3 regions of the Lysinibacillus sp. PWR01 genome follow, and region 1 is predicted to be linked to each of the others. Evidence: riboswitches for the same ligand, from Rfam matches in the RefSeq annotation. Region 1 holds a riboswitch; each other region holds the start of a gene.

The links. Region 1 has a riboswitch for cobalamin ahead of ACEVFT_RS21100 (hypothetical protein). Riboswitches for the same ligand answer to the same signal wherever they lie in the genome.
Region 2: linked by a shared signal. The riboswitch ahead of ACEVFT_RS13255 (FecCD family ABC transporter permease) and the one ahead of ACEVFT_RS21100 (hypothetical protein) in region 1 are both predicted to bind cobalamin.
Region 3: linked by a shared signal. The riboswitch ahead of ACEVFT_RS15590 (glutaredoxin family protein) and the one ahead of ACEVFT_RS21100 (hypothetical protein) in region 1 are both predicted to bind cobalamin.

The regions. Positions count from the first base shown of each region.
Region 1 covers NZ_JBHERJ010000090.1:5,377-10,185, reverse strand. The annotation lists gene ytvI (sporulation integral membrane protein YtvI) at 1-46, opposite strand, end outside; gene ACEVFT_RS21110 (hypothetical protein) at 137-691, shown strand; gene ACEVFT_RS21105 (glutathione peroxidase) at 777-1,322, shown strand; cobalamin riboswitch at 1,471-1,668, shown strand; gene ACEVFT_RS21100 (hypothetical protein) at 1,830-2,387, shown strand; gene ACEVFT_RS21095 (ABC transporter substrate-binding protein) at 2,371-3,321, shown strand; gene ACEVFT_RS21090 (tyrosine-protein phosphatase) at 3,467-4,234, shown strand; gene ACEVFT_RS21085 (MATE family efflux transporter) at 4,369-4,809, shown strand, end outside.
Region 2 covers NZ_JBHERJ010000066.1:10,563-15,371, forward strand. The annotation lists gene ACEVFT_RS13240 (DMT family transporter) at 1-73, shown strand, start outside; gene dapF (diaminopimelate epimerase) at 164-1,021, opposite strand; gene ACEVFT_RS13250 (heme ABC transporter ATP-binding protein) at 1,077-1,868, opposite strand; gene ACEVFT_RS13255 (FecCD family ABC transporter permease) at 1,874-2,920, opposite strand; cobalamin riboswitch at 3,066-3,253, opposite strand; gene ACEVFT_RS13260 (biotin transporter BioY) at 3,408-4,004, shown strand; gene ACEVFT_RS13265 (YdhK family protein) at 4,120-4,689, shown strand; gene ACEVFT_RS13270 (response regulator transcription factor) at 4,730-4,809, opposite strand, start outside.
Region 3 covers NZ_JBHERJ010000073.1:171,039-175,847, forward strand. The annotation lists gene nrdF (class 1b ribonucleoside-diphosphate reductase subunit beta) at 1-233, opposite strand, end outside; gene nrdE (class 1b ribonucleoside-diphosphate reductase subunit alpha) at 221-2,314, opposite strand; gene nrdI (class Ib ribonucleoside-diphosphate reductase assembly flavoprotein NrdI) at 2,311-2,670, opposite strand; gene ACEVFT_RS15590 (glutaredoxin family protein) at 2,667-2,891, opposite strand; cobalamin riboswitch at 3,009-3,186, opposite strand; gene ACEVFT_RS15595 (hypothetical protein) at 3,487-4,146, opposite strand; gene ACEVFT_RS15600 (hypothetical protein) at 4,140-4,334, opposite strand; cobalamin riboswitch at 4,537-4,725, opposite strand.

The sequences.
Region 1 (4,809 bases):
TCACAATCAACCGAAAAATCAATTTCCTAGCATTAAATTTATTCATAAACTCACCTTCTTTGCGAAAAAAATTAAGTTAAGTGTACCATAAATCAAATTTTATTACGTTCTGAAACAATAAAGGTAGGGATAAATTATGGAAAAAGAGATTCTGCAACTTTTTAATAATCTAACAGAGCATGATCGCGATATTCAATATGAATCTTACGAGGAATTATTGAAGATTATGCAGGAACCCGTAGATTGGACATATGCAGTTTGGGAACAGCTAATAAAAGCACTTACATACAAAAATGGATATTCTCGTGCACGTGCTGCACAAATTTTATGCGCTTTAGCTGCAAAAAGTGATCCAGAAGAAAGGGTATTGGAGGATTTCTTAAAGATTTGGGCTGTGACTTATGACGAACAATCCGTCACAGCAAGGCATGCATTACAAGCAATTTGGAAAATTGGGCAAGCAGGACAGGTACAAAGAGATCTGGTTGTGTCATATCTAGCTAAAAGATTTCAAACATGTATAGATGAAAAGCAGCCATCTCTCATTCGACAGGATATTATTATGTCATTTAAAAAGCTATATGATCAAACAAATGACTCGAAATTATTAGACATTGCCCATCGTTTAATTAATGAAGAGCAAGATGCTAAATATAAAAAGAAGTATAAGTCAGCCATCCGTTCAAAGTAGCGAGATGGTGTTTTTTTGGGCAAATTCTTTGATGATCTGTTGACTAGTCAACTATAATAAACGAAAAACTATAAGGGGTTATGGCATGAGCATTTATAATTATCTAGTACGGAAGCCTAATGGTGAAATTTTATCGATGGAAACATATCGTGGAAAAACAATGTTAATTGTTAACACGGCAAATCAATGCCGATTTACATATCAATTTGAAGATTTACAAAAAATGTATGATAAATATGGGAAAGAAAATTTTGTAGTCCTTGGCTTCCCCTGTGATCAATTTGGTCATCAAAATCCTGAAGATGGGGAGGAAACTAAGCATCTTTGCAAGGTGAACTATGGAGTCACATTCCCGATTTTTGAGCTTGTACAGGTAAATGGTGAGGCTACACATCCACTCTTTAATTATTTAAAGTATGAAGCGGATTTTCGCGAATTTGGTAAGGCAAGTATGCAGGAGAAAATGCTTGCTGAAGCAATTGTTCAACTTGCCCCAAGCTTTTTAGATGGTCGTAATATTCGCTGGAACTTTACAAAGTTTCTAGTAGATGCTGGTGGTAAGACTGTCGCGCGCTTTGAGCCAACGGATTCTCAGCTCGATATCGAACAGGCAATTGAAACACTATTATAGTCTATAAATTTTTTTAATAATGTAAAAACTTATAAAATGGTTTTAAATTTTCTCTTATAGTAGAAATATTGCTGTATGTATAAAGTTATCCATGCGCAGCACAACTATTTTTTCTGAAACATATATGATAAACTGCTTTACAAATGAATTATTCTTGCAGAATAAAGGTGCTAGTTAGCATAATCGGGAATCCGGTGAAAAACCGGAGCTGTTTCCGCAACTGTAAGTACAGCCATTATAAAGATTTACCACTGTCTCAAAGAAGATGGGAAGGTTCTTTATAACTCATTCGTTTCATGTAATGAACTGTACAAGCCAGGAGACCGACCTTTATTTGAACGTATAAAAACTTCTCGGAAGCTAGGAGGATATACGGCAAAAACATAGGCTAAGTCGAGTTTGATGGCGATCATTATGTTATTTTTGTCGTTCCTTTGCAAAAGGAGCGGCTTTTTTTATGCCTTTCATGTAAGAATTTTTCATTATAGAAAGTAGGGGGGACAGCAAGTGAAAAAAGATGCACGTTATTCTTGTTATCCATTTATGCGTGAGAAAGCTTCAACGGTCGATTTTGAAATTCGAACGGATAGCCTCACAACACATCTAGGAGTTGCATTAGCTGCAGTAAAAAAAGAGGATATTCAAGTTGTTGCAGAGGATTTAATGCTTATTTTACCTATGGCTTATCATGTCAATGGCTCAGTTCGTGGAAAACTAGCAGTAACTGAAGAGGATTTATCTTGGTTAAGTGAGCGTTATGACTTTTACGTTGGTCATGTGAAGGAAGAGATTCAAAGTTTTGTTTTACCTCAAGGAACTGAGGCCGCTGCTGCTTTACATCTTTGCCGCAGTGAAGCAAAAAAATCATATCGTACCTTACACAAAGTATCAGAAGAACGAGAGGTTCCTGCTATTCTTTTCGATTACCTTGGCTTATTAGCTAATGTATGTTTTGTCATGGCTGTTTTTATGAATCAGCAAGCAGGAATAGCTGAAATACCGTTTATTAGTAAATCATACCCAATGAAAAAGAAAAAGGAGAATAATAATGAAGAAAGTATTTAAATTCCAATGGCTATCAGTGCTCTTGCTTGCACTGATATTAGCAGGCTGTGGCACTGCTGAAGATACAAAAAACAAAGATGCTTCACAGGATACACAACACACAGAGAAAACAAGCTATAAAGTGACAGATGACCGTGGTGTTGAAATAGAGTTTAATGAAGTTCCAAAAACAGTTGTATCATTACAACCAAGTAATACTGAAATCTTGTTTGCTCTAGGTGTTGGCGATAAAATTGTAGGGGCAACTGAGTACGATACTTACCCAGAGGAAGCACAAAAAATTGAACGTGTCTCTGATACTATGAATTTTAACAGTGAACGGATTTTAGCGTTAAAGCCAGATGTTGTCATTGCTTATACAATCGGTGATAAGGATGCACTAAAGCCGCTTGAAGATGCAGGAATTAAAGTGTTTGTTATTCAATCTGCGACTACTTTCGATGATGTTTATGGAGATATCGAACAAATTGCTGCTGTGATGGATGTTGCTGATCAAGGAAATAAATTAAACGAAGAGATTAAAGCGAAAATTGCTGAAGTACAAACGAAGGTGAAAGACGTAAAGACGCCGAAAAATGTTTATTTAGAGGTTAGCCCTAAGCCAGACATTTATACAGCGGGCTCTAGCACTTTCCAACAAGAAATACTAGATGCAGCTAATGTTAATAATGTTTTTTCTGAATTGAATAGTTGGGCGCAAGTTTCTGAGGAAGATGTGATTGCGAAAAACCCAGACGTTATTTTAACGACAGTAAACTATACAGAAGATCCAATAGGAGAAATTCTTGCGCGTGATGGTTGGAATACTGTGACAGCTATTCAAAACAAAGCGGTATTATCTCTTGATACAGATATCTCGAATCGACCTGGTCCACGTATTGGTGAAGCTGTAGAATTAGTAGCGAAGGCTGTATATCCAGAGTTATTTAAATAAGAAATGTTTCCATGCTAGCTGTAAGCCTTTCAGCTAGCATTTTTGATGTGGTTTTAATTATTACCTAGCGTGAAAATTGGAATTAATTTAGTTTGTTCTTTAAAATAAAAGTAAGTATGCTCGATCATTTTAGGAGGTGTAGTGATTGGAACAATTAGAGACAAAGGCGATTCCATTTGAGGCAGTCTATAATTTCCGAGACATGGGTGGATATAAGACAAGTGATGGACGTAGGGTAAAGAACGGTTTATTTTACCGCTCAGCCGCTCTTGGGAAAATGACACTGGCGGATAAAGAGCTATTTGAAACGTTAGGGATTAAAACCATTTTTGATTATCGTGATAACAGTGAGGCGTATCATAATCCTAACCCTGTGTTCTCACACGCTCAATATATTCAAATTCCAGCGAAGGGCAATCATTCTTTTGAAATGCCTACAAATGCTGGGGGGAGAGATTTCTATAAAGTAGTGAGCCCTGAAATGTTCCGGGATTTTTATGCACAAATGCCGTTTAATAATCCTTCATTTAAAGAGTTAATGCTAACTATTCAAAACCCTGATAATTTAGGACTTGTTCATCATTGTGCAGTCGGAAAAGACCGAACAGGGATAGGAGGGGCCCTTATATTGCTAGCTTTAGATGTCCCTGAGGAGACGATTATGGAAGACTATTTAGATACGAATATACATTTACGTCCAATGGTAGAAAGAATGGCTCAGGCTATTCAGCATCAGTATAATGACCAAGAGCTACAGCAATTTTATGCATTAATGTCCGCTCGCGAGGACTATTTACAAGCAGCATTAGAAGCTATGGATCGCCGTTACGGTTCAAAGATTGGGTTTTTAGAGCAGGAGTTTGGCCTAACAATTGAAAAACGAGAGCAATTGCAATCCTATTGCTTAATTTAAAATGGCCCCTTTCACACTTAAGTGAAAGGGATTTTTTACGTGGAAGCGCTGTCTTCCTATAAACCTCTTTACAGTCTGAAAATTTGTGATAAGATACAATAGATTTTTAAGAAAATATAGGAGAAGTGAAAGTATTGGCAGACACAATTAAAGAGACAAATAAGTTAAGTTTATTCCATTTAACATGGCCTATCTTCTTAGAAGTATTTCTATTTATGTTGATGGGACTAGCCGATACTTTTATGCTCAGTGCCTTATCAGATAATGCTGTATCAGGAGTAGGTGCAGCCAATCAATATATCCATATAGCCATCTTGATACTGGAAGTAGTGGGCAATGGTGCATCTATTGTTGTTTCACAGTATTTAGGTTCAAGACGCTTTTTTGAAGCAGCGAAGATATCGGCGTTAGCGGTCACAATGAATTTGGTCGTTGGACTTTTAATGAGTATTTTATTTTTCTTCTTTGCGAGACATTTGATGACGATGATGAACTTGCAGGGAGAAGTACTCCACTATGCACAAAGTTACTTAGTCATCATTGGGAGTTTTATTTTCCTACAGGCAATTATTAAT
Region 2 (4,809 bases), on a different contig from region 1:
CAAAAATCTATCACGTATTATTAGTATCCTAGCGATTATCATAGGTGTAGCAGGCTTAAAAGCAGTATCTTAATGTTTCTACAATAAAGGACGCCACTCTTAAATCGGAGGCGTCCTTTATTCATTTTATTTAATATGGCATGGCGAAGAAGTATTGACGTAATTAAGATAAAAATTCGTAGATTCCATCCGCAATAAACTCTGCTGGACCACGCATCCAGATATGGTCATTTTCGGCCCATCGTATGACTAAGTCACCGCCACTAAGTTGGACTACTATCTCTTCTTCCTTCTGACAAAAACCATTTAATATAGAAGCCACTACCGCTGCACAAGCACCTGTCCCACATGCCTCTGTTATACCTGAACCTCGCTCCCAAACTCGGCATTTTAATGCTTTCGCATGAACGACCTCTACGAATTCAACATTGCTATGATGAGGAAATCTCACATCATTTGCTATAATCCCCCCTAATGTTTTTAGTGGTGCCTGTTCTATAGCATTCACAAAAATGACGGCATTTGGATTCCCCAAAAACAACGCTGTTACCAAAAGAGAATGTTGGGGTAACGGAAATACCTCATTAATGACATGTTCATTTGGGTTTCCTAGCATCGGAATGTCTTTGCGCAATAAGAGAGGTTTGCCCATATCGACAATCACTTCTATCACACTATTGTTTTGAACCACTACCTGTGCCAGCATAATTCCGGATTTCGTTTCAATCGTAATTAGCTCTTTTCGCATAATATGACGGTCAAAGATATACTTAGCAACACAGCGAAGACCATTACCGCAATTTGTCCCCTCAGAGCCATCTTTATTAAAAATACGCATACCACAGTCAGCCATTTTGGATGGTTGGATAATAATTAATCCATCTGAGCCAATACCTGTATGAACATTGGCCATTTTCTGAGCCAATTCAAAAAAGATATCTTCCTTGTAATCATATTGAAAAAGATCAAGATAGATATAGCTGTTGCCAATACCATGCATTTTCGTAAAGGCTATTTGCATACAGTCACTCCCTATAAAGGATGTTATATGTATTTAAATAGAAGATCTTGCTTTCCTAAACTTGGCTGACCTTCTTCGCAAATTGGTCAGGGACATATGTGAGATAAGGCTTACCTGTCAGTGAATGTGTTTGAATATCGGCAAAAACACCAAATACATCTTGCAACAACGCTGGCGTCAGCACTTCCTCTGGTGTACCATGACAAACGATCCGCCCTTGCTGTAAAACGTAAATTTGATCGCAGTACATAGCAGCGATATTCAAGTCATGCAAAGCTGCCACTACGGTTAAGTGTAAGGTCTGAATTAAATCCATGAGTTGAAGTTGATGTTGAATATCTAAATGATTCGTCGGCTCATCTAATATTAGTACCTGTGCTTGTTGAGCGAGTGCTCGTGCAACCATTACGCGCTTTTTCTCGCCTCCTGAAAGAGAGCTAAAGCTTCGCTTCTCTAAATGAGATATACCCGTTTGTCTAAGAGCATCTTTAACAATTTGGAAATCTTGCTCTTGATCAAGCTCTAATAGCTTTTTATGTGGCGTTCTCCCCATACTGACTAAATCATGCACAGTGAAATCAAATAAAACGGGTGTTTCTTGGCTAACAACGGCCAAATTTTTCGCAATTGCTTTACTTGTTTGCTTTAAAATATCCTGCTCATTTAATAATACCGTACCGCTTTCAGGTTTTAGGAGACGATACATATTTTTTAACAATGTTGATTTTCCGCTTCCATTAGGGCCAATTAATCCAACAAATTGCTTTTCTTTTATTTGAATACTTACATCATGTAGTATACGCTGATCGTAAATGGAGAATGATACTTGTTTCGCTTCTAATGTCATGGAAATTAATCTCCTTCACCGAAAGAATAGTTGTTACGTCGGAGTAGCCAAATGAAAAATGGTCCTCCACAAAAAGCTGTAATAATACCAATTGGCATTTCCTGAGGAGCGATGATGATTCGAGCAAAGGCATCTGCCCATACTAAAAATATTCCACCTATTAAAGCACTAATAGGTATTACATATTTATAGTTTGAGCCCACAATTAATCGCACAATATGGGGAATAATTAATCCCACAAATCCGATAGAACCACTAACTGCGACAAGCACACCTGTTAACAGAGAAACGAGTAATATTAGCTGGATACGAAATTGCTGAAGATTCACGCCTAATGTCACTGCCGCCTCTTCCCCCAGTAATAATAAATTTAAATTGCGATAGTGTAGCCACAGTAGCCCAAATACAACGAAGAATACGAAAGCTGGAATCACAATATTATTCCATTTAGCTCCAGCTAAACTACCTAGCATCCAAAACATAACAGCCTTTAAAGCCCCTTCTTGTTTTGACATCATTAAAATAAAGTTAGAGATAGCCGTTAAGATAAAGGACACAGCCATACCTGCCAATAGCAAGCGGAAAATAGAGACACGTCCACCAACACGTGATAAGAAAAAAACAAGTGCAATGGCAAGTAATGACCCAAGAAATGCGGATACTGACAGAGCGTAAATCCCTAAAAATGAAAAGGCCCCTAAAATAATTACAGAAGTAGCTCCGACAGCTGCCCCTGAAGAAATTCCTAGAATATACGGGTCAGCAATGGAATTTCGTACAAGCGCCTGAATCGCTGCCCCCGCAATGGCTAACCCCGCTCCAACAATAGCAGCTAGCAAAACACGAGGTGCTCTTATTTGCCAAATGATGATTTCCTGTGAGCGACTCCAATCTTGTTCGATAGCATTTTGTATAAAAGGAATTTTAGAAAGAATAACTTTCCATACATATAATGGTGTAACTGAAACAGAGCCAACCATTACAGCAAATGTCATTGAAACAATTAATACCATGAAAAGTACAAAGGAAAATAACATAAATTTTTTATTCATCTGTTTTAAACTCCTACTGAATATTGATGAATGAAGCAATAAAAAAAGGTATTCCATGCGAAAATACACATAGAAATACCCTAGATTAAACAAAGTCAGAAAATATCCAGCTATTGTCCGTAATTGCTTGCATCCTCGTGGGCATTACAGGTATTACTAACTGGCAGGTCTCCTGGCTTCGATTCAACATCCTATAATTGCCTTCCCATTCTTACACAGTGGCAAATAATATTATAGGATTCCTCGTTACAGTTGCGGGACAGCATCGGACTTCCACCGACTTCCCTTTTAAGTGACATTCAAAAATATCACACCAATAGTATTTGAAGTTATAAAATTGTGACGATTCTATCATACATTTTTATAGATAGTTAGTCTACATGGAAATGCATCTAGCATTTGAGTTAACTAATTTTAATAATAATGTTGACACAAATACTTTCGTTTTTTACACTAGCTGTAATAACTTTTAAAACGAGGTGAAATCATGGCAACTGTTACACAACATAGTCATCATAAATTAAGAACTGTCGACATTACCTATATTGGATTATTTTCAACGCTAATGATGGTGGGTGCTAATATCACTTCCTTTGCACCCTTTATGGTAGTTGGTGGTGTACCCATTACGCTTCAAACTTTTTTTGCGATTTTAGCAGGGCTTATTCTTGGTAGTAGAAAAGGTGCGCTCGCCTGTACAATTTATATGTGTGTGGGATTGGCAGGAGCACCTGTCTTTGCTCGCTTTGGTGGTGGAATTGGTCAAATTTTAAGTCCTACCTTTGGGTTTATTATTACATTTATTTTAGCGGCATTTGTTGCAGGGTGGATCGTGGAACGAAGCGGGACAAAGAAAAGCTTTATCGTAGCTGCTTTAGTAGCAACGGCTATAAATTATTTGATAGGAACAAATTGGATGTTTTTTGCATACAAGCTTTGGGCAAGTGCGCCAGAGAATTTTTCTTATAAGCTAGCTTGGCTTTGGATGATGCCTCCACTACCAAAAGATATTATTTTAGCCATTTTTGCTGGTATCTTCGCGTATAGATTACAAAAAACATTGAAAATCATGCCCATTCAATAACATATCTCTTCACTTCTTTCGTGTCAGACTAGAGGAAAATTTATTCATAGGTCATGTCCATCATTTCTGCACATTTATTTGCTACAGTAAGGGCAAATAGTGAGGAGGATATCACATGACATTCAATAGAAGATGGTCAATCGGACTATTATCAGTAGTCGCTTTAATTAGTTTATCGGCTTGTACAGAGGATCAAACAAAGCCTGCATCCACTTCTGTGGATACTTCTGAAGAAATCGATCATTCTACGATGAACCATTCAAGTTCTGGCGAAATACCGGCAACCTTAAAAAAAGCTGAAAACCCGAAATTTCCTGTGGGGAGTACAGCCATTATTACAGATGGACATATGGACGGTATGAAAGGAGCCGAAGCAACAATAGTAGGTGCCTATAATACGACTGCCTATGTTATTTCCTATGAGCCCACATCTGGTGGAAAGCGTATAGAAAAGCATAAGTGGGTGATTCATGAAGAATTGATTGACCCACAAGAAGCACCACTGGCTCCTGGAACAGAAGTAAAAACGGATGCAGCACATATGGAAGGTATGGAAAATGCGACTGTCCTTATTGATGAGGCTGTGCAAACAACTGTATATATGGTTGATTATACTTCCACTGCAAGTGGTGAAGCTGTAAAAAATCATAAATGGGTAACAGAAGAAGAGCTTAGCCCAAAATAATAGAAATAACCTCTACCTTCAATTCTGGTAGAGGTTATTTTTAGCTCTTATGCTCCATTGGCTTTCTATTTGCAGACTTATGCCATTTATAGCCGATGCCCCAAACAGTTTGCAAGTAAT
Region 3 (4,809 bases), on a different contig from region 1:
GCGGCAACACGATTCATCCCTATATTTGTTTGTACAGTATCTAGTAAGGTTAATCCTGCAAATACTTTTTTATATGTGTCTTGATGCTCAAAGCTTTTCCATTGCTTAATATCTTTACTGACCGCAATTTCTTCAGGAAACCAAATTTGCTTCCATTGCTGATCCCAAAATATTTGGGCAAGCTCACTTGTTGCTTTATTCCAATTGACGGCCTCATAGATTATATTTGACATGCTACACACTCCTCTAAGCTTTGTAATCGTTGACGAACATAGTAAACGGATTTAATGCCCTTTACCCATGCATAAATGTATACTTTAGCCAATTGTTCGGTTGTCCAATTGTCCGTCACATAAAGCGTCATGGAAATACCTTGGTCAACGTGTTTTTGAGAAGCTGCGTATAAATCAATTAAATCATACGGATTTACATCATATGCCTCCACATATAAATGGCTGTTGTCATTTGTTAAATGAGGCATTGGATAAATCGTTCTACTATCAGCATAATCACGAACCTCTACGCGCTCTGTACATGGTGCGATTGAAGCCGTACAGCTACGAATATATGAGATACTGCCAGTTGGAGCAATAGCCAAACGATAGGAATGGAATAGACCGTATTGCATTACATCCTGCTTTAACGTTTCCCACATCTTGTTCGTAATGATTGGAATATTGCCAAGTGCTTTCAACACAACAGGTGATAGCTCTTCTTCAGTCTTAGTTATATATTGGTCAAAATAGCTACCTGATGCATAATCACTGTCCTCAAATCGGTAGAAGGTTGCAGCTTTTTCTTTCGCCATTTCCATCGAAGATTTCAGTGAGTAATAGTTCATCGCTTCCATAAAGTGATCCATGAAATCAATCGAATCTTTTGAGCCGTACAAGATGCCCTCCGTCACGAGATGCCCATGAAGGTTCATACAGCCAAGCCCTACAGAATGCATTAATTGATTGGCTTTTGCAACTGACGGTACATTCTTGATATGTGTCATTTGCGATACATTCGTTAATAAGTGCATGGCTGTATCGACTAATGCGCCGAAATCATTGACTTTACTTGCTGCATGGATATCAATAGACCCTAAGTTACACGATACATCGAGTCCATAGTCATTTGGTTGATCTTGGTCCGTAATGATACTTGTCTCTTGCACTTGCAGAATTTCGGTACATAGATTGGACATTTTTACGCGACCAATGTTTTTTAAAGGATGTACCTTATTGACATTATCATCAAAGATTTCAAACGGATAGCCCGATTCAAATTGTGCTTTTTTCACCTCTGTGTAAAGCTTACGTGCATTCAAACGTTTGATTTTACGAATTTTAGGGTTATCAAGTAGCTCGTAATACATTTCTGAGATGGAGATCTCAGACATACGTTTGCCATATTCTTTATATATATCATATGGGCTAAACAAAACAATATCTTTATCGCGTTTCATCAGTTCGAAGAAAATACTAGGTATAATAATTCCTGTTGAAAGGGTTGCGAGGCGAATTTTATCATCGGCATTCGGTTTTTTGGATGAAATAAAATTTTCTATATCTGCATGAAAAATATTTAAATAAACAACACCAGAGCCATTTCGTTGCCCTAGCTGATTCGAATAACTGAAAGAATTTTCTAACAGTTTCGCAACTGGGATGACACCACTTGCACGATTCAGTATCTCTTTAATTGGATCCCCTAAAGGGCGTAAATCTGTTAAGTTGACCCCAACCCCACCACCAAGGCGTGATAGCTCTAAACAATAGCCAATGTTTTCGGCAATACTATTCATGGAGTCATCCATTGATAATTTAAAGCAGCTTACTAATTCACCACGTGCTTTCTTGCCACTATTCAATGCAGTTGGTGTGGCAGGTTGATAGGCTTCCATCATCGCTTCGACAGAACGTTCTGCTAAAGCTGTGTTGCCTTGAGCTAAATACAAAGCAATAATAACAATACGATCCTCATATTTTTCTAAAATCTCTTCGCCGTCACGACTTTTCATAGCATAGCTATCATAAAACTTGCTGGCGCTCATAAAGGATGGGAAACGGAAATTATAATCATAGGCTTTTTTATACAACTTCTTAATAAATTCCATTTCGTACATGTCGATAAATGCTTTCTCATAGTAGCCCTCATCAACTAAATAGCGGATTTTTTCCTCAATATCTATAAAATAACGCAAACGTACGTTGACATACTCTAAAAAGTAGCGGCGCGTAGCTTCACGATCTTTTTCTAACTCAAGTAATCCAGTTGTACTATAACGATTCAGTACGTCATTATTAAGCTTTAAATAGGTTTTCATCTCATTACCCTCGTTTCATAAAACGTTTGTATTGCTTCATAATCTGTTTGATTGCCTCGTAAATCTAATTTCCTTACTAAGGGTACATGATAGGTAGTAGCAATTTTCTCACCAGCAGCGCCAAATACATGATGGCCAAAGTTACTATTGCCACTGGCAACTACTCCTTTACAAAAATCTCTGTTTTTTTCTAAAAAGCGTTGCACCTTCGCTGGAATGTCACCTAAACCATCTGTGTAGGTAATTAAAAGATACGGCTTATTCAGTCGCAATTCTTCAGAGAGCTCGATAGCTTCTGCCTTTAATTTGGATACAACATTTCGGACATTGCCTGTACGACTTGCATAAACGATCATAGGGTAATCAACTCAATTTGAGAAACAATTTCCTGAACATCTCCTATAAAGGTTTCATTCATTTCTAAAACAGGCACACTTAAAAAACCTGCATCTATAATGGTTTGCTTAGCTTGTTCATCGTGATCAATGTTAACAATTTCTGCTTCAAGTCCTGCACGTTGTAATTCAGATTTTACCCACAGGCATTTTGGACAAATTGTTTTCGTATAAAGTTTCATAGAAATCCCTCTTTTCATAAAATAAAAAGGCTATCTCTTTAAGAGAGATAGCTAAAATGGAAACGTTAACATACTAAAAATACCGACGTTCCCATCTCTTAATCCCCGAAGAAATGATTAATTTGTTTTAGAAAGGCAGGTCTCCTGGCTTTGCTTCATTCTCTGATTTCCTTCCCATGCGCATGCACAGTGGATGCTATCATCGTCAGCTTAACAGTTGCGGGGACAGCGTCGGAATTGTACCGAACTTCCCTTTTAAACTACATATAGTAGTACCTTAGTAAAACGAACACAATATATTGTTGTTGTTCAATAGTTTTAAGTTTACCATCCTTCAAATGAAAAGTAAATCTAGATTCTAAACTTCTTTATTTTTGGATTATTCAGTATTTTTGATTATGTAGTTCGAAATAGATTATCACTAATTACTTATACCTAAACAAAATAGATATTTTAAACGATGTACGAGATTTTCTATTAAATTCTATCTACAGTAAAACTATTCATTTATAGAATGCCTAAAATAATCTTGAATAGCTATGGAAACAGTCTATATTCTGAAGAAAAATAGACTGTTTGACACTACGAACATCTATTAGTGCTTTACAATAAACAGGGCCAATTCCTTATAAAATTCCGGCGTTGCAGCAGAATTTGTATGAAATTGAGGATTATATTTGGATAAAAGCTTATATAATTTAGTTGCAGTTAATAGATTCTGTTCTCTATCGTAAGCCCTAAAACGATCATAGACCTCTTTCACTTTCCCATTTACTGAATGAGAAAAGTAATATTGCACTTCTTTATCCTCTAAGTAGTCTAGTTGCCACTTGTAACATATTAAATTTGTGAGGAAAAACATTTCTAATGCTGGCATTTCCCCACCTTTCATTAGCAATGTCATGCCATAATCAAAGGCATTTTCTAACCATTTCACTCCATGACGGTCCCTGTAAAAACGAATTAATTTTTGTAGACCATGCCCTTGTTCTTTCACAAGATACGAGTGAATATTCGTATTTCCAGCATTTCTTTCCCATTCATCAAGAGAAAATTTATATTTTCTTATCAGTTTCATCCAAAGCTTTTGAAGTTTCTCTTCAGAAATAGCGTGTGTTTGTTTATTCCACTTTAAAAGTTTCTCTAAATATTCTAATACAAAGCATCTCTCTAGCTCAAAATGATCCAAATTACTAAATAGAGTATGTTGATCAATATCAATGCTATCCTCTAAAATTTTTTCATCTATCAGCATTCTATTGCCCCGACTAACTCACGTTTTATATTTAAATAGGCATAATTAATATTTTTGTAATCATCAGGATTTTCTTGTATTAATATTTTGATATAAACTTGTAGGGAAATCATGTGCTCACTAGAAAGGTTGTTCATTATTTGCTGCTTTAACTGATTTTCATAAAATAAAATTGAATGTGATGTCATCTTGTTCACTCCTATTCGTTCATAAAAAAAACATCTTTCCCCTTAGGTAAGATGCTAGCTATGACTTAAATACTACATAGTTCTTCAACCAATATAAAATAAGTCGTCTATACTGAATAGAGACCCTTTTCTTGGTTGTCGCACTATGAGTATGATGAAGGTAATTCGTCACACTCAACACCCCCTATCCTCGTAGGTTTTTTGGCTGTACTAGACAAAGGCAGGTCTCCTGGCTTATGATCATCACACATTTTCCCTTCCCATTACATGACATAACAGTGGCTTTGAAAATGTACTCCGAATTACAGTTGCGGGACAGCGCCGGATTTTCACCGAACTTCCCTTTTAAACAAACTCATTATGAATTTGTACCTTTATCCTGTTATTCCGTTTTTTATAGTATAACATATCAATCTCTTTGCTAACTTACTTCGCACATCACTACAAACAAGAAACCATCTACCTTTTAAATAGT